3 regions of the Moritella viscosa genome follow, and region 2 is predicted to be linked to each of the others. Evidence: predicted binding sites of a transcription regulator. Region 2 holds the regulator's gene; each other region holds the start of a gene.
What was found. The regulator ArgR, encoded in region 2, controls arginine synthesis, uptake and breakdown. The targets are predictions, from matches to a motif close to ANTGAATANNTATTCANT.
Positions count from the first base shown of each region.

Region 1: the regulator ArgR is predicted to act here: its motif matches at 3,249-3,266, upstream of BT797_RS07915 (2OG-Fe dioxygenase family protein).
Region 3: the regulator ArgR is predicted to act here: its motif matches at 1,443-1,460, upstream of argC (N-acetyl-gamma-glutamyl-phosphate reductase).

Region 1 is NZ_FPLG01000052.1:19,788-27,714, forward strand. It holds gene BT797_RS24555 (GFA family protein) at 1-73, opposite strand, end outside; gene BT797_RS07900 (GNAT family N-acetyltransferase) at 96-578, opposite strand; gene BT797_RS07905 (AraC family transcriptional regulator) at 746-1,447, shown strand; gene BT797_RS07910 (DMT family transporter) at 1,437-2,345, opposite strand; gene BT797_RS07915 (2OG-Fe dioxygenase family protein) at 2,342-3,217, opposite strand; gene BT797_RS07920 (amino acid ABC transporter ATP-binding protein) at 3,591-4,337, opposite strand; gene BT797_RS07925 (amino acid ABC transporter permease) at 4,404-5,483, opposite strand; gene BT797_RS07930 (amino acid ABC transporter permease) at 5,485-6,669, opposite strand; gene BT797_RS07935 (amino acid ABC transporter substrate-binding protein) at 6,767-7,780, opposite strand.
Region 2 is NZ_FPLG01000087.1:48,746-56,672, forward strand. It holds gene BT797_RS11870 (tetratricopeptide repeat protein) at 1-698, opposite strand, end outside; gene mdh (malate dehydrogenase) at 851-1,789, opposite strand; gene artM (arginine ABC transporter permease ArtM) at 2,042-2,707, opposite strand; gene artQ (arginine ABC transporter permease ArtQ) at 2,704-3,378, opposite strand; gene BT797_RS11890 (transporter substrate-binding domain-containing protein) at 3,511-4,254, opposite strand; gene artP (arginine ABC transporter ATP-binding protein ArtP) at 4,287-5,027, opposite strand; gene argR (transcriptional regulator ArgR) at 5,351-5,812, shown strand; gene BT797_RS11905 (ABC transporter ATP-binding protein) at 5,907-6,962, opposite strand; gene BT797_RS11910 (ABC transporter permease) at 6,962-7,927, opposite strand, start outside.
Region 3 is NZ_FPLG01000090.1:14,143-22,069, reverse strand. It holds gene ppc (phosphoenolpyruvate carboxylase) at 1-93, opposite strand, end outside; gene argE (acetylornithine deacetylase) at 252-1,400, opposite strand; gene argC (N-acetyl-gamma-glutamyl-phosphate reductase) at 1,643-2,653, shown strand; gene argB (acetylglutamate kinase) at 2,665-3,441, shown strand; gene BT797_RS13075 (ornithine carbamoyltransferase) at 3,468-4,373, shown strand; gene BT797_RS13070 (argininosuccinate synthase) at 4,393-5,601, shown strand; gene argH (argininosuccinate lyase) at 5,686-7,551, shown strand.

The sequences.
Region 1 (7,927 bases), on a different contig from region 2:
CCATATAATCAAAGTCATCAGGTACTTCAATACCCACTTTTCCACATAAACATGATCCGTTTAATATTCTCATTTTATTCCCTCAAAAGTATGCCTCACATTGAGTCACTGTTATTTAAGTTACGTTTTTCCATTGTGAAATTAACTAAAGTCACACCATTCCGTTGGAAGGTATTTCTCTTTATTACAAAGAAACCCCTATACTCGAAGAACGGCTTAGCAATAAATGATGCCTCAACATATAAACGTTCGATATTGTTAAGTCTTGCTTCCGTAAGTAAGTGCTCATAAAGTGCAGACGCGACACCCATCCCCTGAAAATTTGGGTGTGTGTAAGTACAATCAATATGACCATCGGCATCCAGTTCGATAAAACCAGCGACACACCCATTGACGATAGCCACAAACGGTCTTTTTTCATCTAGTCGTAGGGACCATTTTTCATAGTCAGGAGGGGTTGCAGCCCAAGCTTCTTTCTGTTCTGGGGTATATACCGAAGGATCAATCGCGTGAACAGATTGATGAAACAAGTCTGCAATCTCAATCACCCATTCTACAGCATATGATTTAATGTCCATAGATTACACGCGCTCATTCATAAGGAATTATAAATAAACATTATAACTAAAAATAACACCATTTTAAATATCAGTTAAAAATCAATAAATTGAGAATGAATGAAAATATTGATACAGTGGCTATGATGATAAAGTTAAACCGTTGTTTATTGATTCAGGATCAAAGTATGAACAAGAAAATCACAATACGGACATACAGCAAATATGCCAAAGGTCATACTCATGAGCATCATCAAATACTGATTCCGATTCGTGGATTCATTGATCTAAAACTGAATGGGGTAACAGCTAGTGTCTCATATGGGGACTGCGTGGTGATAAAAGCGGGCTGTTACCATGAGTTTAGAGCAAGAGAAGACTTTCGCTTTCTGATCATTGATGTCAACGAACTACCAAATAAATTGAACACCATCATTCCACTGGGTGAAGCCGCAAATAACTATGTGAAATTCGTAGAAAATCAATTAGAATTTCATTTAACCCCTTCCGTCGAGGAAAGAATGATATTATTACTCTTCGATATACTCGACATGCAAGATCTAAGCAGCAAAATTGACTCTAGAATCAAAAACACAATTCAATATATCAATCAGGATATTTCTAAACATTATACTATTGATGAACTTGCGCAAGTTGCATTCCTAAGTCCAACCCAATTTAAATTCCTCTTCAATAAAAACATTAAATTAACACCACTAAAATACCTTGCAAAGATGAGAATGGAGCGAGCAAAAATTTTGCTAAATAATACCGATTTACCAATTACTCGCATCTCAGAAGAAGTCGGATTTGTCTGCCCATCTTCCTTTACACGCTGCTTTTCAAATCACTATGGTCAGTCACCTAAAAACTACCGCATTAAGTGTTAGAAGTCGATTGAAGAACGGCTTTTTTACGGTATAACACCACAGAAGTCGCAACCAATATTATGCCGATAAAAGTAACTAACGTTAATTTTTCATCAAACAAAAAATAGTCAAATAGAAAGGTGAGTATTGGAATCGCGTAAAATAGTACGCCTACACTATCTGAACTTTCTCTTTGGATCATATACATGAGTAAGAGTAGTGCACCCACAGATACAACAACACTCATCCACAGAGCAGAAAAAATAAATTCCGTTGTCCAAGTAACCTGCCAGCCATTAATGTAGCCGATAACAACAAAAATAGAAGCTGACAATAGGTTCTGGTAAAACATCGCTTGTACAAGGTTTACCTCGAGTTTACCCTGCCTGATTGTACCTAACGTAATAGAGAGTAATGCTAATCCAGCGAACAGTATCCCTGATAGGGCCAACATTTCTACGTCTTTTGTGCCTAATATAGCAATGCTCAATCCGACAAATCCTAACATTAGCAGCGCAACTTTAGTACTGTCCAACTTATGCTTACAGAATATAGGGATCAGTAACGGTTGTAGCCCCAATATTAAAGTAACAAGTCCCGGAGATATCCCCGTATCGATTGAAATAAAATAAAACGACAAATACAAAACCTGAAGTAAAAGACCGACGATCCATATTTGTATCTTGTCTTTGATTGCAATTACTTTCAATGGTGTCTTATTTATTTTTATCATGACTAAATATATCAAACCGATACAACTAAGTGATATCAATGCTCGAATAGCAAGAAAAGTCCACACTGAAGAATAAAGCAAGCCAACTCTGACCATCACAGCACCGCTACTCCACATCAATAAAAATAGTATTGGTGCTATTTCATTTAAGTTAAACGTATTTGTTTTATAGGTTATGTTCATCATAATAAGCTTAACGCCATCGGGTAATCAGGATGCTTGTTCAAAGAATCATATTTGTATGATACATGGCCTTTCATTGATGGCTTTCTTGTAAAAAATATCAGCATATCCCTTGTCGCTTCTTTCATTGTGTCTATTGCTTCAAGCGACGATAAGCTATGCTTTCGTTCATTATCACAAATGATCAAAGTATCTAGAAAATGATTGTGCTGCTTTTCATCTAAAATCAGCTCTGGATTCGCGTCATGCCATCTAAGTGAGTTATCTTCTTCCATTGAATGTATAAAAGTCTTAGCACTGTGCTCTGCCATATTATGATGTCCCAATAATGTGGTCATCGTGTGATCAACACCATCCGTGTGGACACCTTCTAGCGCCGGTTCGCCAATTAAGTCAGGAGATGTAATCGTGCGTAAATTGAAAACAGTACACACCCATTTTTTAGAGGCGTAATCGATATTTGGACGACAAGTGGTGACAATGTCATGACATACTAAATGCTTGAACAGAAGTAAACTTTTAAAAATCGTATTATCTTGTAACGATTCACTCAATCCTCTAAAGTGTCTATCTTTACCTGAATCATGGCGAATAAAGTCTTCCTCTTTCGATAAAACAAAAGGCTGAAATTCTGTTCTATAACAGTTTTTTTTATCTAAATCATAGCAAAACCGCCCACTTCTAGAACGCCGAAACGCCAAAGTCGGATCATCTACTAGGCCTTCGCTCACCAGCTGTAATTCTTCGATATCATCTCGCTTAGCACCGAGTCCGATAAGAACTTCTAATAGTTCTTCCCCTGGAATATAAGCCATTCTGTTTTTCTTATAACCTTGTTTAATATCATTTAGCTTCGCGTGCGTTAATGTGTTCACTTATTACCTCAAAAGACAATTCCCATAGTTTTTAAAATATAAATTCAATTTACAAATAAAACACATAACAAGTTGTTATACATAAGTTATTTATAAAGTATATATTGTATATTTAATTAATATATATAATTTTTTTTAGTCATGCTTTTCTTAAAAGACGGTTTTACATTCATTAAAGTCACACTATTGATTAAACAATTAGAATTATTCAGTAGAGTAAGTAAAGGAGGGATCTTAATGTGAGAGGTATTCTAGTCGTATAGTAAAACGAGATCAAAAAAGCCTTACCGCGACCCATTGTAACAACGGCTGCAGAGTAAGGCTTATTGAGTACGTACTATTCGCAGTCAGTACTGTTGTAGTAGCAACTAGCTTAGTGCGATAAGATCTGATCTAAGAACATTTTTAAACGATCTGATTGTGGATTATCAAAGAACTCATGTGGTTCATTTTCTTCAATAATTTGCCCTGCATCCATGAAAATAACGCGGTCAGCCACTTTCTTAGCAAAGCCCATTTCGTGCGTTACACAAATCATGGTTATACCTTCATCTGCAAGCTCAACCATTACATCTAACACTTCCGATACCATTTCAGGATCCAGTGCCGATGTTGGCTCATCAAACAGCATAATCTCAGGGTTGATACACAGACAACGAGCAATCGCTACACGCTGTTGTTGGCCACCAGAAAGCTGATTTGGAAACTTATGCGCTTGGTCGGCAATCTTCACACGCTCAAGGTAGTACATCGCAGTTTTAATCGCTTCATGCCTTGGTTTCTTATGCACCCAAGTTGGTGCTAATAACAAGTTTTCCAATACTGAAAGATGTGGGAACAAATTAAAGTGCTGGAATACCATACCAACTTGTGAGCGAATATGACGTACGATTTTTACATCATCAATCAGGTCAGTACCGTTAATACTAATCTTACCTTCCTGAAATTTTTCAAGGTGGTTCAAGCAACGAATAGTAGTTGATTTACCCGAGCCTGACGGGCCACAGATAACCACTTTTTCGCCTTTCTTAATATTTAAGTTAACATCTTTAAGTACGTGAAAATCACCATACCATTTGTTAACGTCTTGCATGCTGATCATATATTCTTGTTCTGACATGATACTTCCTTATACCAATTACCTTACGTAAATGGTCAGTTTAAACTGTAAAATTTACGGTAATTGTTAATGGTCGGTATTATATTTACGTTCAATCACGCGCGAGTATTGCGACATACTGAAACAAAATACCCAATAAATCATGGTAACAAATACGTACCCTTCGATTTCAAAACCAAGCCAACTGGTATCACTGTTAGTCAGTGTTACCATTGCTAGAATATCGAATAAGCCAATAATAAGTACCAGTGTTGTATCTTTAAACAGCGAGATGAAAGAGCCTACTAGATTCGGGATAGAGATCTTTAATGCCTGTGGCAGAATAATCAAAATCATCCCTTGCCAATACGTTAGCCCTAATGACTCACTGGCTTCGTATTGACCTTTCGGAATAGCTTGTAAACCACCACGAATAACTTCAGCGATATAAGCTGCTTGGAACAATGTAATACCAATTAACGCACGTAATAACTTATCAAATTCGATACCATCACTAAAGAATAATGGCAGTACTACCGACGCCATAAACAAAATAGTAATAAGCGGTACACCACGAATAAACTCGATAAACCCAACACATAAGGTTTTAACAATCGGCATGTTGTCTGACTGACGTCCTAACGCCAATAAAATACCAATTGGGAATGATGCAATGATACCGACAGCTGCAACCAAAATAGTCAGCATTAAGCCGCCCCATTTTTCAGTACTGACTACTTCAAGTCCTAGTCCACCACGGATCAAGATAAAGCATACAATTGGGTACAATAGCATTGCCGTAAGTTTAATCTTAATATTACCAATGCGTGGCACGACAAATATAAGCCCTAAACTCAACACAGCAACCAGATTCGGACGCCAATGTAAGGCTTCAGGATAGAACCCATACATAAATTGATCGAACTTTTCGATGATAAATATCCAGCGAGCACCTTCTTTAACCACTTCCTCTTTAGTGCCACTCCAAGTCGCATCAAAGAGCATCCAATCTAATAATGGTGGTATCGTCGAATAGATAAAGTAGATGCCAAGCAGTGTTAACAGTGTATTAGGTATAGTAGAAAATAAATTCTCTCGTAACCAGAATACAACACCCTTAGTGGTTGAAGGTGCAGGTTTGGCCTCTTTAATCGTATAAACAGCCATATTATCTTCCTTTAATTTCCATTCTTGCATTAACCCAATTCAGCAGCAGTGATATAACAATACTGAAAACAAGATACACAGCCATCGTCATTAGAATGATCTCAATAGCCTGCCCAACTTGGTTAAGCGTCGTCCCCGAGAACAAGGTAACAATTTCCGGATAACCAATTGCAGTTGCCAGTGATGAATTTTTCACTAGATTAAGGTATTGATTAATAACAGGGGGAATGATCACGCGTAATGCTTGTGGTAAAACAACTTTACGTAAGATCACATGTTCTTGTAATCCTAATGATTTTGCCGCTTCTTTTTGACCTGGGGGTACAGCTTCAATCCCCGCACGTACAGCTTCTGCAATATAAGTCGCGGTATAGATACTTAACGCAAAGATAAGCGCAAGTAACTCAGGGATTATGGTAACCCCTCCTTTGAAATTAAACCCTTTTAATGCCGGATATTCAGCACTGATTGGTTGACCCGTAATAAAGAATACAAGTAAAGGAGCTGAGACTAAAATAGCCAAAGATACTTTCACTAAAGGAAATTCTTCACCGGTTAAGTCATGACGTTTAGTCGCCCATTTAGCAAGAAATACGACACTGACACACGCCAGAACAAACGCAATAAGAATAAAGCTACTGCCCGATTCGAAGATCGGATCTGGAATAATTAAGCCACGGTTATTAATGAAGACAGAATCAAAATAAGAAATACTTTGTCGTGGGCTTGGTAACGTAGCAAGTACCACGTTATACCAAAACAATATCTGTAATAAAATAGGAATATTACGGAATGTTTCAATGTAAACCAGTGACAGTTTAGCAATCAAATAATTTGATGATAGACGACCAATACCAACCATTAAGCCAATAATTGAAGCTAAAACAATACCAATAACACCCACTAGAATTGTATTTAATAAACCAACAATAAATACATCTAAAAAGGTGGAGCTTGTATCATCATAGTGAATAAGCGATTGACTGATACCAAAACCAGCAGTTTCACCTAAGAACGAAAAACCTGTAGTAATACCCCTTTTTGCTACATTATCAAACATGTTGTTAACGAAGTAAAAAATGCATAGAACCACAACAGCCAAAGAAAGCACTTGGAAAATAATCGCGCGATTTTGTGGGCTGTTAAATAAACCGTTGGAGGTCGGGGGGAGCTTTGAATTATTCATAACAAAATAAACCTTTTAAAAAGGGGGCTAAGCCCCCGATATACCGACGTCACTTCAACATATAGTGCTGTTAAGATGAAGTGACTAAGGTATTAATTTATCGAATTGGCATTGCGTACATTAAGCCGCCTTTATTCCATAAATTATTGATGCCGCGATCAATGTTAAGAGGTGAATTTTTACCTACGTTGTTCTCGAACATTTCTTCATAGTTACCAACTTGCTTAACAATTTGGTAAGCCCAATCCGCTTTAAGCCCTAAGTTTTCACCGGCTTTACCAGAAACACCTAATAGACGTTTCACAGATGGATTTGCTGATTTTAATTGCTTATCAACATTGCTTGCTGTTACACCTAGTTCTTCTGCTTCTAGTGTTGCAAACATGGTCCAGCGCACGACGTTAAACCATTCATCATCACCTTGGCGAACAACAGGGCCTAAAGGTTCTTTAGAAATGATCTCTGGTAATACGACTGCTGATTTAGGATTGTCTAATTTGATTTTTAAACCGTATAACTGAGATGCGTCAGATGTAACTGCGTCACAACGACCTTTTTTGAATGCATCAATTGTTTGACCTGATGTATCAAATGTAACGGCTTTATATTCCATGTTGTTTGATTTGAAATAGTCAGTCAGGTTAAGTTCAGTTGTTGTACCCGCTTGAATACAGAAAGAAGCACCATCTAGCTCTTTCGCTGACGTTACACCAAGGTCTTTACTAACAAGGAAACCTTGACCATCATAATAATTCACTCCCGCAAAGTTTAAGCCAAGTGAAGTATCACGTGTTGCAGTCCAAGTAGATGAACGTGCTAGCACATCGATTTCACCACTTTGTAGTGCAGTAAAACGTTCTTTAGCAGTCAGTGGAATAAATTTAACTTTCGATGCATCACCTAATACGGCAGCCGCAACTGAACGACAAAAATCAACATCGATACCTTTCCAAACACCTTTTGAATCAGTAGCTGAAAACCCTGGAATCCCTGTCGATACACCACAGTTCAATACGCCTTTTTTCATCACCTTATCTAATGTAGCAGCATTAACTAAATTCGGTAATGTTGATGCTAGACCTAGTATTAAAGCTATTTTTGTAACCTTCATATTAATTTCCTTGTCTATTTTTATTATTGCAAATATCAGTTTTAAGCAGCTAAGCACCACTTGAAAGTGTTATTTTCTCTGATTCGGGAACACAAAATAATCATAAGGGAATTTTTATACAACATCTACGCAGCAACAATCGATTAA
Region 2 (7,927 bases):
ACATCAGCCGTCACAGTATTATATAAATAACTGTAAGCCATTTGATAATCATAAGGACTACCGTAACCTTGAATTAATAACTCGGCCCATTGTATTTTCGCCGGTAAAAAACCTAATTTAGCAGATTGTTCAAATAACGGTACAGCACGCTCGATATCTTGCTGCACAAATTTCCCTTGTACATAGTAACGCCCCAGTTGTTCTAATGCTCGAGGTTGACCCTGTCTTGCTGCTGCACGCATATAATAAATACCAAGTTCGGCATTTTTATCAACACACACACCCCAGGCTAACATGTCACCCCATAGAAATTGATAAGTAGGTAGCCTTACTAATTCAGCACGCGCTTTAATATCAGCAACGAGTTGGCACTCATCTGCACGTACCCTTTTAAGGTGGGTATTTTCTGCAATTAATTGATTGAGTTCATCATCACTATATAGCTCTATCGCACTGGGATATTCGCTGAATGCAGATGCTGTTTTACCTGCTTTCTCCGCTGCAACAGCACGTTCTCCACTGTCGGTAATACGTTGCTCTTTTTCACCAACTGGTTTGCTAAACACGACAGTCTTGACACTTTCTTCTGCAAAGACTGGCATTACAACGGCCAAAGACACACTCGTCGCCATGACTAATAATGCAGCTTTCACATAATGACAAATTGTCGTTAACCTAGCTGTCGGTGTTATAAACATATCAATCAACCTAAAAAATTTGCGCGATAATAACTACTGTAGTAACAGTTATATCGACCGATGTGTCGCTTTCTTAAATAAAAAAACCCAAGTTAAAAATAACTTGGGTTTCAATTGTCATCATCTTTAACCTAACAGGCTAAATGTAATGATTAACCAGCAACGAATTCTTCACCTAATGTGATGTTCGCTTTTAGTTCTTCTAGCATTGCATCGCGTGCGTTCGTTTCAAATTCGCTTAAGTCACCGTATGCTAATACTTCTTCAACGCCGTTCTTACCTAGTAGTACAGGTTGTGCGAAGAACGTTGCGTGCTCAGAGCCACCGTCAACATAAGTACATTCAACGATACCTTCTTCACCTTGTAGTGCGCGAACAAGAGAAAGACCGAAACGTGCTGCTGCTTGACCCATAGAAAGTGTCGCAGAACCGCCACCCGCTTTAGCTTCAACAACTTCAGTACCAGCATTTTGAATACGTGGTGTTAGCGTCGCAATTTCTTCTGCTGTAAATTCAACACCTTTAACTTGAGAAAGTAACGGAAGAATAGTGACACCTGAATGACCACCGATAACCGGCACTTCAACGTCAGCAAGTGAAATGCCTTTAAGCTCACTTACAAAAGTTTCAGAACGGATAACATCCAGCGTCGTAATACCGAATAGTTTACGCTTATCGTAAACACCCGCTTGCTTAAGTACTTCAGCAGCGATTGGCACAGTAGTGTTAACAGGATTAGTAATAATACCGATACATGCATTTGGACATACTTCAGCACATTTAGCGGCTAAGTTTTTGATAATGCCAGCATTGATATTAAATAAATCTGAACGGTCCATGCCTGGCTTACGAGCAACACCCGCAGAGATAAGTACAACGTCAGCACCAACAAGTGCATCTGTAGGATCTGTACCAGCAAAACCAGCAATAGTAACGTCTGTAGGGATATGGCTTAAATCAACAGCAACACCTGGAGTTACTGGTGCGATATCATATAGTGATAAATCTGAACCAGCAGGTAGTTGAGTTTTCAAAAGTAGGGCTAAAGCTTGACCGATACCACCAGCAGCACCTAATACAGCAACTTTCATAGACGTCTCCATTATCTTAATTGTTTATGTAGAATACAATATTCACACATTCCTTTAATCACTGCTACCTTACTGCAACATTGATTAAAAAACAATTAACAACACGAATATGCACGGTAAATAAATGAATTACGTATGGGTTTTAAGAGTTTCGCTTTCTATCTATTAGCGATTCACTTTCAGGTGAAATAATACAATTTGCTCACTGATATCGGTATCAATAACAATATCAGTAAGCAACTAATGCAGAAATTAAGATTGGAACGCGAGGGCTTTTTTCTCTAGTTGTTTAAAGATTAATACCAAGATACCATTCATGCCTAAGTAGATAATACCCGCTGCAGAAAAGGCCATTAATGCATCATAGGTTTGACCATTGATTTGATTGGCATAACCCATCACATCCATAATCGTGATCGAGCTGGCTAATGATGTACCTTTGAGTACCAAAATTACTTCATTAGAATAAGACGGTAATACCCGGCGTATCGCATGTGGCACGATAACAGCTAGTGTCTGCCAGCGGTTCATGCCGAGGGCTTTACATGCATCCCATTCACCACGTGGTACCGATTCAATCGCACCTTTAAAGAGTAACGATGAATACGCCGCCGTATTAAACGATAACGCAATAATCGCGCAAATTTTAGCCTGACGCAGGTAATCCCATAAGAAGCTGTCTTTGATCCACTCAAACTGTGATGGACCACTGTATACCAAAAAGATTTGAATCAATAACGGGGTACCGGTAAAGACCAAAATAATAGTCCGTGATAATAAGTTTAATCCAGGGATCTTATTGATCATCGCCAGCGTTAACAACGCCGCTATCATAGACCCAAACAATAAGCTGAAAAAAGTAATTTCAAGGGTGGTGCTCAAACCATTAAATAATAACCAGAAGTGATCTAACGTCATTTTGCTACTCCGGCATCAAAACGATTAATGTAATTATCAAAGTGCTTTAACAACCATTGACTAATCAAAGTTATAATCAGATAAATCGCTGCTGCCGCGACCAAAAAGGTGAAGGGCTTATAGGTACTACCTGATAACAAATCAGCTTGTTTCATTAAGTCCGTCACACCAATTAAGGAGACTAACGCAGTATCTTTTAGCAGTACCATCCACTGATTGCCTAAACCCGGTAATGCTAAACGCCATGCTTGCGGTAAGGTAATACGCAGAAAACAACGCATAGGCCCCATGCCAAGCGCTTGTGCTGCTTGTTGTTGACCTTTCGGCACCGATTGAATAGCCGCACGTAATGTTTGTGATGCATAAGACGCAAAAATTAACGACAATGCCACTACACCACTCCAAAACGGACTAATGTCATAGTATTCATCGGTTAATCGAAATAGGATGTGCGTACCACCAAAGAAAATGAAAAATACAATCAATATCTCAGGTAAACCACGTAATACAGTAACAAATAAGCTAACCGGCTTGGCAATCAGTGGGTTCTTTTGCATTTCAGCAACACAGAATAAAATAGCAAGAACCAAGCCAACCAATAATGATGTTAGCGCGAGGCCAAGGGTGATTTTTGTTGCATCCAATAATAATTGAAGCTGCAAAAGATCCATAAAAACTCCGGACGTAAAAACAAAAAGTGCCCCTAGAAGGCACTTTAAAATGAATTATCTCGTTATTACAATAACTTGGCTATCCCCTGATGTTGCAATGCAACTCAGGCCGAGATTAAACACTGCTATCAGTTATTTAGCAAAGTATTTTGCGTAAATCTTATCGTAAGTACCGTTCGCTTTAATCGTTTGTAAACCTTTGTTCAATTTAGCTAATAATTCAGTATTACCTTTACGCACTGCGATAGCAAAACCAGCACCAAAGTATTTCGCATCAGTGACGGCTTTACCCACAGTTTCGTAGTTACCACCACTGTGCTTAGTTAACCAATCGTGCGCTACTGCAGAGTCTGAAAATACACCATTTATACGACCATTTTTAAGGTCTAAAAATGCTTTTTGGTATGATGGGAAGTTAAGTAATAATACTTTTTCATCTGCATAAGTATCTGTCATGTAAGCTTGGTGTGATGTACCATTTTGTACACCTACTGCTTTACCTGCTAAATCAGCAACCACATTGTATTTACCTTTTTCAGCCACAAGTACCGCTGAGTTTTCATAATAAATATCAGAAAAATCAACTTGTTTTTGACGTGCTGGCGTTACGTCCATTGCTGCAATTGCAGCATCATAACGGCGGAACTTTAGGCTTGGGATCAAACTATCAAATGACTGGTTAGCAAAACTACACTCAGCTTTTAATTCAGTACAAACTGCGCGGGCGATATCAATATCAAAACCTTGGAATTCGTTATTTTCATCCATCATCTCAAACGGAGGATATGTCGCTTCAGTGACAAATTTTATTTGTTCTGCCGCTGTTACTTGCGCCGCTGCTGAAGTTAGAATTAATGCTGTGAGTAATTTTTTCATTTGGATCAACCTATTCCTAATATTTAAATAATCTAATGTTTTAAGTAATTTGTAAACTGTGGCGTTTGTGGTTGCTGGAAGTGCTCAGCACCACCAAATTCAACAATTCCACCGTTTTCAAGATAACAAACCTGACTAGCGACTTTACGCGCGAAGTCCACTTCGTGCGTAACAACAACCTGCGTAATACCTGTGATAGCTAATGATTTAATGATTTCAGCCACTTGATTAGTGACCTCTGGATCTAACGCCGCTGTCGGTTCATCAAATAACAATACTTCTGGTTTCATCATTAAAGCACGTGCAATCGCGACACGTTGCTGTTGACCACCTGATAAGGCTAATGGAAATACATCGGCTTTATCAGTTAATTGTAATTGCTCAAGGATCTTCATGGCCTCTTCACGAGCGTGTTGTTTTGTTTGCTTTAAAATCTTAACGGGTGCTTCAATTAAGTTATCCATCACAGACATATGCGGCCATAGGTTGTATTGTTGAAATACCATACCTACTTTCTGTCTTAGCATCTGGCTACGCTTAGCTAATTTCTTATCACTCAGTGTGGCAGAAAAATCAAATTTTTCACCGGCAATACTGATAGAGCCATTATCTGGCGTATCAAGTAAATTAAGCACACGCAACAGTGAGCTCTTACCAGCACCACTTGGACCAAGCAGCACTAAAGTTTCGCCTTTTGCACATTTAAGGTCGATGTTTTGTAATACATCAAGTTGACCCCAAGATTTACAGATGTTTTTTAGTTCGATGCTCATAATGGTAACTGAATATAATTTCACTAGATATAAGTATAGTAACCGAACAAACCTCAATATCAACATAAATACTCACTTTAATTCGGTTTTTATGCACAGGTGCCACATTAACCAAATAAACTAGATAAAATCTATCCTGCTGGTATCATATGCATAATTATTCAGTTCATCGCTAACCTAATCCATTTATTCATTGTATTAATGACTTAGTAGCAAACTTTATAAATGAACTATAAAATTAATGACAGTATCATAATAAAACCACATTAATTTTAAGATTAGCAACTTGAATTATAGATGAATCAACTGACATGGTAACAAGTATGAGTGAAAAACAAGATCAGTTAGTAAAAGCATTTAAAGGATTATTAAAAGAAGAGCACCTGGGTTCACAAGGTGACATCGTTGATGCGCTTAAAGATCAAGGTTTTGACAGCGTTAACCAATCGAAAGTATCAAGAATGCTCAGTAAGTTTGGCGCAGTACGCACACGCAATGCCAAGGATGAAATGGTTTATTGCCTCCCTGCGGAGTTAGGTGTGCCAACGATTAGCAGCCAGTTAAAAAGCTTAGTATTAGATATTTCCCATAATGAATGTCTTATTGTGATCCAAACAAGCCCAGGCTCGGCACAATTGATCGCTCGTTTATTAGATTCATTAGGGCGTACTGAAGGAATTTTGGGGACGATAGCAGGCGATGACACTATTTTCATAACCCCGACTAGCACCACTATTATTGCAGAAGTAGATAGTGCAGTAAAAGAGTTGTTTGAGTATCTGTAATAAGCATATTAATGTTTGGCGCAGCGACGATTCGCACGCCAAACATTACTTTCGTTAATCAGTTAATCAGTTAATCAGTTAATCAGTTAATCAGTTAATCATGATCAAATAACACCAGCTCATGATTTTCAACTGTCACTTTCACCACATCACCGATGACCATTGGTTGCTGCATTGATATCGATAATGCCATATTGTTATCTATTAAGGTGATAATGCAATGTGTAGTCATACCTAAGAACTGTTGCTTGCTGATCACTGCGATCCCCCGCTCTGCAAGTGCTAAGTTTAATTGTTGAGGTCGAAGAGCTAGCAGTTTTTGTTCACCAACAGCTGCAGTTAACTTATGCTTACCGCGAATAATACCTAATGCAGTTTGTACACTGTAGTCATCGACGACCACTGCATCTAAATAGTTAACCTTACCTAAGAAGTCTGCAACAAAACGTGTCGCAGGTTGGTTATATAGCTCACTTGGCGTCCCTAATTGCTCAATCTTACCTTGATGAAAAACAGCTAAACGATCGGCAAAAGCAAACGCTTCTTCTTTACTGTGGGTAACAAAGATAGCACTCATGTTATGCGACTTAAGTAAGCCGCGCATCTCTTCAATCAAGTGATGGCGTACCTGACTATCAATATTAGAGAAAGGTTCATCAAGTAATAATAACGCCGGCGAACTTGCCAACGCCCGGGCAATAGCGACACGCTGCTGTTGACCACCCGATAATTGATGTGGATAACGGTCAGCGAATTCGGTCAGATTAACCAGATTAAGTACATAATCCAATTTTTCTTTTTGTTTACTTTTGCTTTGTTTATGTAAACTAAATACGACATTGTCAGTCACTGTTAAATGTGGAAATAATGCGTAATCCTGAAAGATCATACCCACATTACGTTTATCTGGTGCCAGGTTGAATTCACCACTATCAACGACATTACCGTTAATTTCGATGCGACCTTGCGTGGGTGGTAGTAACCCCGCGATCAATTTTAACGTTGTCGTTTTACCACAACCACTTGGGCCTAATAAACACAGAATTTCGTTTTTACCTAAACTCAGATCAAGCCCCATTAAAATATCGACGCCAGCATAACTACAATGCAGATCAGAAATACGTAAAGCAGGAGAAGAAGATAGTGTCATCAGTGCTGTTGCTCCAAAGAACGGTTCAAGAAAATAAGCGGGATTAATCCAACTAACACAATCACAATGGCCGCTAATGCAGCCTGCTCTAACATTTCATCAGAAGCAAACTGAAATACGTAAGTCGCTAGCGTTTCATAGTTAAATGGGCGTAATAACAAAGCCGTTGGCAACTCTTTCATTGATTCAATAAAGACTAACAAAAATGCTGCCAATACACCTTTCCGGATTAAGGGAATATGAATTTTACGGATCATACTATGCGGACGGTGCCCTAGCGTGCGCGTGACCATATCTAGTGACGGCGATATTTTATCAATACTGCTTTCAATAGAACCCACCGCTATCGCAGAAAAACGAATAAGATAAGCAAAAACAAGTGCAAAACTAGTGCCAGTAAAGACCAAACCCGGTGTCCAGTCCCACAACAATTCAGTCATATCATTTAATAAAAAGTCGGCTGACGTTAACGGAATAATAATACCAATAGCTAATACAGTACCGGGTAATGCATAACCCATGGTGCTGATGCGTGCTGGAATAGTCGCATATTTAGAACCGACTAAACGACGGTATAAACCCAATAATATCGCACAAAGAACCGCTAAACCAGCGACAATAACCGCAAGAATTAAGCTGTTTGCACTGTATTGAAAGAACTCCTCAGTCCAAGATTCAGCAAAGTAATGCCATGCATAATTAACTAATACCGTAAACGGTAATAAGAAACCAGCAAACACCAACAACCAGCACCAAACCATCGCCAATAACTTAGCACAGCCCGTTAACTGATAACGCACCTCTTGCTCATGTAGCATGCTTTTTTGAAACACTTGTTGTTTACGACGTGCAAAACGCTCTAAACCGACAAACAATAAGATCACCGATAACGTCATCACCGATAATTGCGCGGCAGCCGTTAAACTACCGTGACCAATCCAAGTATCATAAACCGCAGTGGTTAA
Region 3 (7,927 bases), on a different contig from region 2:
GAACTCTTCTCCAAGATGATCCTTGATTGTATTCCCTAGTACTTGGCCCAATAAGCCGACATTACTTCGTAACGCTGCATATTTATCTGACATACATAATCCTTCAATTCAGTGATGTAATACGGCAACAACTATTATCGTTATGTGTGTAAAATAACTATATTTAGTGACATTCGTCAATGAAATCGTGTAATTAATGCGATTAATTGTGATATCGGGTGTAATTTTACTACAAAATGATAATTCTTTAGTTAGTTTTTACATGTTTCTTCAATCAGTTTTTGGATAATCGCCTGTGTTGGTTTAATTGCGGATAAATCTAAATATTCATCAGGTTGATGGGCTTGATTAATACTCCCTGGCCCCATGACGATAGTGTCACATCCAAGTTGTTGAATAAATGGTGCTTCGGTACAATAATTCACAGGTATAACGTCTTCACCTGTGAGTTTTTCAGCTAATTTAATCAACGTTGAATCAGCATCGCACGCATAAGCTGGGATCGGTTCATGCAGATGGTAAACATCTACAGCACCAGGCCATTGCTTTTGGATTGGTAGTAATGCTTGGTTAAGCAGCATGAACAGTTCATCGGGACTTACGCCTGGAATAGGGCGCATGTCGATGTGTAATTCACAACTGCCACAGATGCGGTTTGGGCTGTCACCACCGTGTACATGGCCAAAATTAAGTGTGGGTTGTGGAATAACAAAATGATCGCAGGCATATTGTTCTTTTAATTTACGTTGCAGTTGCAATAACTGCCCTGTTACTTGATGCATGATCTCAATGGCATTGACTCCATTAGCGGGATCTGAAGAGTGACCGCTGCGTCCGGTAATACGTATTGCTTCTGACATATGACCTTTGTGCATAAATACGGGAACCATACCGGTTGGCTCACCAATGACTGCATAATCAGGTCGAAAACTTTGCGCGGCCGCAATTGCTCTTGCTCCTGCCATCGTGGTCTCTTCATCAGCAGTGGCAAGAATGCGTAATGGTTTATCTAACTTAGTTAAATCAATGTTTTTACATGCTTCGAGCACAAAGGCAAAAAAACCTTTCATATCAATCGTACCTAAGCCATACCATTTATCGTCTTTTTCAGTTAATTGGAACGGATCTTTGGTCCATAAACCTTCATCAAACGGAACGGTATCTGTGTGTCCAGCCAATAATAATCCACCATCACCTTTGCCATAGGTCGCGACTAGATTAAATTTACCATTCGTGTCAGGTACGCTGGTGATATTGATGCTAAAACCAAGTTCGGTGAACCAGCCAGCGAGTAGCTCAATAATAGGTTTATTACTGATATCTAACTCTTTTTCTAATGAACTAATTGAAGGTGTTAGGATAAGTGATTTATAAAGTTCAGTGAATTTGGGTAATTGCATATTACGATCCTGTAATGAATGATTGTTTTTTTATGCAATAAAGTTGCATAAAAATGTAATCTGTTTTATTCTCTAATCATCCTTACTTTACAACGTATGGGTTAGATAATGAATCGTTTTTCATCGTTTTGACGAGACAGTATTTAAAATGCATTAGCACAGCTTCATTTATGCAAGCAAGTGCGATTGGAAAGGGCGAAGTTGCCCGTCGTTTTACAATTTAGCAAACACGGAAGTCAAACATGTTAAAAACAATTTTAGTCGGTGCTACCGGGTATACCGGTGCTGAGCTAGCCCATTACATTACTAAACATCCAGAACTTGAATTAGCAGGCTTGTATGTTTCAGAACACAGTTTGGATGCAGGAAAATCATTTTCTTCATTATATGGTCATTTATTAGGTGTTGTTGACCAAACAATTGAACCATTAGCTGTTAGCAATATAAAAAATATTTGCGACGATGTTGATATTGTTGTTTTAGCAACTGCACATGAAGTTAGCCATGATATTGCCGCTGAGTTTTTAGCGCAGGATGCGGTGGTATTTGATTTGTCCGGTGCATTTAGAGTTAACGACCCTGCTTTTTATGAAAATTATTACGGTTTTAAACATAACTTCGATAAAGAATTAAAGAGTGCTGTTTATGGTTTAGCTGAATGGGCGAGTGCTGATATTGCAGAAGCAAACTTAATTGCGGTGCCGGGTTGTTATCCAACCGCATCGTTATCAGCATTAAAACCGTTAGCTAAACATGGCTTGATTGCAGAGGATCAAAAACCAATCATTAATGCCGTTAGTGGCGTGAGTGGCGCAGGTCGTAAAGCGGCGTTAGGTTCAGCATTTTGCGAAGTAAGCCATGCACCTTACGGTGTGTTCAACCATCGTCATCAACCTGAAATAAGTTCACATTTAGGTCATGACGTTATTTTTACACCCCACTTAGGCTGTTTTAAACGCGGAATCTTAGCAACGATTAACGTCAAACTTGCAGCTGGTGTTACACCAGAACAAGTGACAGCAGCTTATCAAGAGGCGTATCAAGATCAACCTATGGTGCGGTTATTACCAAGCGGCTGGCCAAGTATTAAAGCAGTTGAGAAAACCGCTTATTGTGATTTAGCGTGGCAGCAACAAGGGCAAGACCTTATTGTGGTTTCTGCGATTGATAACTTATTAAAAGGTGCCGCTGCACAAGCAATACAGTGTATCAATATTCGTTTTGGTTTCGCGATGACAACGTCATTAGTATAAGGAATATAACAGTGACAACTCCATTAGTATTAAAACTTGGCGGCGCATTACTTGAAAACGAAACGGCACTTGAACAGTTGTTTTCGGCGTTGAGTGAATATAAGTCAGCATCGTCACGTCCTCTTATTTTGGTGCATGGCGGTGGCTGCTTTGTTGACGATTTACTAGCAAAGATGGATATCGTTAGCGAGAAAAAGAACGGTTTACGTGTTACTCCATTTACAGATATTGGTTATATCACCGGCGCGTTAGCAGGTACGGCAAATAAAGTATTAATGGCACAGGGTTTGAAGTCGGGGGCTAAAGTCGTTGGTTTAAGTCTTGCTGATGGCGGTATCTCAACGGTAACACAATCAAAAGCAGGACTTGGTGCTGTCGGAGAGTGTGAAGCGGGTGACCCAACATTATTAGCTGCGTTACTCAGTAGTGGTTTTTTACCGATTATTAGTTCTATTGGTATTGATGCAAAGGGACAGTTATTAAATGTGAATGCAGATCAAGCTGCAACGGCTATTTGTGAAACGCTTGATGCTGATTTAGTCATGTTATCTGATGTGGCCGGTATTTTAGACGCGGATATGCAGTTAATTACTGAGATGAACAGCAGCTATGCAGATGAACTTATTACTGCTGGTGTGATTCATGGCGGTATGGAAGTAAAAGTGAAAGCGGCATTAAAGGCGGCAGCATCTTTAAATCGCGATATCAAATTAGCGAGTTGGAAAGTGCCTGAGCGGTTAGTGGCGTTATTAAATGGTGAAGCAGAGGGAACGAAAGTTTCTAGCTAATATTGATCAGTTAACGGAGTTCGATCATGGAAAATTTATTATCAGTTAAAGATTTAAGTAAACAACAGATCCTTGACTTATTAGCATTGGCTAAAGCAGTGAAAGCCAATCCGGCAGAGTACTCACAAGCATTAGCGGGTAAAAGCGTTGTAACCATTTATGAAAAGCAGTCACTACGAACACGCGTAACATTTGATATCGGCATTCATAAATTAGGTGGTCATGCGGTTTATCTTGATGCACAAAATGGTGCAATTGGTGAGCGTGAGACAGTAAAAGACTTTGCTGCGAATATCTCTCGTTGGGCGGATGCTATTGTAGCCCGCGTTATGAGTCATAAAACATTAGAAGGATTAGTGGAGCATGGCAGCGTACCCGTTGTTAATTCACTTTGCGATTTATATCACCCTTGCCAAGCATTGGCTGATTTCTTAACAATCTCGGAACACTATGAAGATGTTTCGAAAGTAAAACTAGCCTATATCGGCGAAGGTAATAACGTGACGCATTCATTAATGCTAACCGGTGCTATCTTGGGTGCTGAAGTGACAGCTGTATGTCCACGAGGCAGTAGTCCTGACGCTCAAATTGTTAAGCAAGCCATGGAGTTAGCTAACATTAGCGGTGGTAAAATAAATGTAACAGATAACCTTGATGACATCGTTGATTATGATGTTATTTATGGTGATACTTGGGTCTCTATGGGGGATGATACTCCATTGGAACAAGTAAAAGAAAAATACATGCCGTATCAGATAAACAAAGAATTACTGATTCGCACAGGAATTAAACATGTATTGCATTGTCAGCCCGCTCATCGTGAGTTAGAGATAACATCGGAAGTGATGGATGGCGAACAATCGCTAATTTTTGATCAAGCCGAAAATAGAATGCATGCCCAAAATGCAGTTTTACTGACATTGCTGAAGTAACATATTAAGGAAAATGAAAATGACACAAACAGTTAAGAAAGTAGTAGTAGCGTATTCTGGTGGTTTAGACACTTCAGTTATTTTACCTTGGTTACAAGAAAACTATGACAATTGTGAGATTGTCGCGTTTGTTGCTGATGTAGGTCAGGGTGCTGAAGAACTTGAGGGCATTGAAGCTAAAGCATTGGCTTCGGGTGCATCTGAATGTTACGTCGTTGATCTAAAGGATGAATTAGTCTCTGACTATATCTACCCAACGCTTAAGACAGGTGCCGTTTACGAAGGTACTTATCTTTTAGGTACGTCAATGGCTCGTCCAATCATTGCTAAAGCACAAGTTGAAATTGCCCGTAAAGTTGGTGCTGATGCACTTTGTCATGGATGTACAGGTAAAGGTAATGATCAGATCCGTTTTGAATCTTGTTTTGCTGCACTTGCACCAGAACTAACGGTGATTGCGCCTTGGCGTATCTGGGACTTAACCAGCCGTGAATCTCTACTTGAATACTTAGCTGAACGTGACATTCCTACTGCTGCATCAGCGACTAAAATTTACAGCCGTGATGCTAATGCTTGGCACATTTCCCATGAGGGTGGCGAATTAGAAGACCCATGGAATCAACCAACAAAACAAGTTTGGACCATGACTGTTGATCCAATTGATGCACCGAATAAACCTGAATTTTTAACGCTATCAGTTGTTAAAGGTGAGATCACCGCTGTTAATGGTGAAGCAATGTCACCGTATCAAACTCTGATGTATCTAAATGAAAAAGCCGCTGCACATGGTGTTGGTCGTGTTGATATTGTTGAAAACCGTTTAGTCGGTATGAAGTCACGTGGTTGTTATGAAACACCAGGTGGTACTGTTATGGTTGAAGCGTTACGTGGTATTGAAGAGTTAGTGTTAGATAAAACAACACGTAAATGGAAACATACTGTTGCCGCTGAATTCTCACATCTTGTTTATGACGGTCGCTGGTTCACCCCTTTATGTGCGTCATTGCTTGCTGCAGCAGGTACATTAGCAGAAGAAATGAACGGTGAAGTGATCGTGAAAATGTATAAAGGTTCAGTGCAAGCTGTGCAGAAACAATCGCCAAATAGTCTTTATAGTGAAGAGTTTGCTACATTTGGTGATGATAATGTTTATGACCAAAGCCATGCGGAAGGTTTCATTCGCTTATATTCGTTGTCTAGTCGTATTAAAGCTTTAGCATCTAAGTAACGCTATTTGAGGGTGTTGAACGCCCTCTACTTCGAATATACATACTTCCAATATAAAAATATAAGAAAGAATAAGGATGTAACCATGGCACTATGGGGCGGTAGATTCAGTCAAGCAGCTGATGCAAGATTTAAAACATTTAACGATTCACTGCGGTTTGACTATCGTTTAGCTGAACAAGACATCACAGGTTCAGTGGCATGGTCAAAAGCTTTGGTTAGTGTGGGGATTTTAACCTTAGATGAGCAACTCGCGATTGAGGGTGCGTTAAACGATCTTAAATTGACGGTATTAGAAAACCCAGAACAAATTCTGCAAAGTGATGCTGAAGACATTCACAGTTGGGTGGAAACGCAGTTAATTGCTAAAGTGGGTGATCTGGGTAAAAAGCTACATACAGGCCGCAGTCGTAATGATCAGGTTGCAACCGATCTAAAACTTTGGTGTAAACAGCAAGGTGAGCAATTACTAATGCAGCTGGATAAAACGCAGCAGCAACTGGTATCGCTTGCACGTGAACATCAACATACTGTACTGCCGGGTTACACCCATTTACAACGTGCACAGCCAGTGACGTTTTCACATTGGTGCTTAGCCTATGTTGAAATGCTAGAACGTGATTTTAGTCGTTTAACGGATTGTTTAAAACGTCTTGATACCTGTCCATTAGGTTCTGGAGCACTTGCGGGTACCGCTTATCCAATGGATAGAACTGAATTAGCACATTCACTTGGTTTTGCTAGCGCGACACTAAACAGTCTCGATTCAGTTTCTGACCGTGACCATGTAATGGAATTGATGAGTACGGCAAGTATGTCAATGATCCATTTATCGCGTCTGGCAGAAGATTTGATTTTCTACAACTCGGGTGAATCTAACTTTATTGAGTTGGCGGATGCGGTGACATCTGGCTCTTCTTTGATGCCACAAAAGAAAAACCCAGATGCACTTGAACTCATTCGTGGTAAAACAGGCCGTGTATTTGGATCTTTGAGTGCCATGCTGATGACACTCAAAGCCTTACCATTGGCATATAACAAAGATATGCAAGAAGATAAAGAAGGCTTGTTTGATGCGCTTGATACTTGGAGTGATTGCCTAGAGATGGCAGCTATGTCACTGGTAGGTATGAAGATCAATGAAGAAAGAACCAAAGAAGCAGCGCTAGGTGGTTATTCGAACGCGACTGAATTGGCTGATTACCTTGTTGCTAAAGGTGTACCTTTCCGTGATTCACACCATATTGTAGGTGAAGCTGTTGTTGCTGCAATCCAAAAGGGCGTGCCATTAGAGGAATTAAGCTTAGCGGAATTTAAAGCGTTCGATGAACTGATTGAAAATGATGTTTATCATCACTTGTCACTTGATGAAACGTTAGCAAAACGTAAAGCACAGGGTGGAGTATCCCCAGTGCAGGTAGAATTTGCCTTAACTAATGCGGAAAAACGTTTAGAAGAACGTGATACATCAGGTATTAATATTCGAGCTGCTCGTTTGACGGATCTAGATGATATAGAACGTATGGTAAATTATTGGGCGAATATTGGAGAGAATTTACCGCGTAACCGCTCTGATCTAGTAAAAGCGGTAGGTACCTTTGCGGTGACTGAGAAACATAATCAGGTGACAGGCTGTGCGTCTATCTATGTTTACGATACTGGGCTTGCTGAGATCCGTTCATTGGGCATCGAACCTGGCTATCAAGGTGGCGGGCAGGGTAAAGCGGTTGTCGAATACATGTTGCGTAAAGCTGAGCAGATGGCTATCAAAAAAGTGTTTGTATTAACACGTGTGCCAGAGTTCTTTATGAAGATGGGCTTTAGCTCAACCAGTAAATCAATGCTGCCAGAAAAAGTATTGAAAGATTGTGATATTTGTCCACGTCAGCATGCGTGTGATGAAGTTGCGTTAGAGTTTAAGTTAAATGTTGTTAGTCAAACAATAAAGTAAAATCGGAAAACTTGCGTCTTAATTTTATTTTAGATGACCTAAAGCACCCTAGCAGGGTGCTTTTTTTGGTTTCAATAATGTTGGTAAAGAAACTTGAACTTAATCTTTACTCTCTATATAATGTGTCGACAAATTACGGTAACGGTTAACTGTGTGAGCATCCTAAATGATGATTCAACACTTTATGACTTAATGACGTCGATTTAATGATTAAATTCGTTATGTTGATCTTTTTCTTGCTAATGGCAAGAGGTCATGTATAATACGTTCCACTTGCTTAGGCAGGAACCTGAATCATTATGTTATTACCTTAACCTTGAGTTAAAGTATTAATGGTCAGGCATCAAGACTCCCGATAGGGGAGTCATCGAGTTAA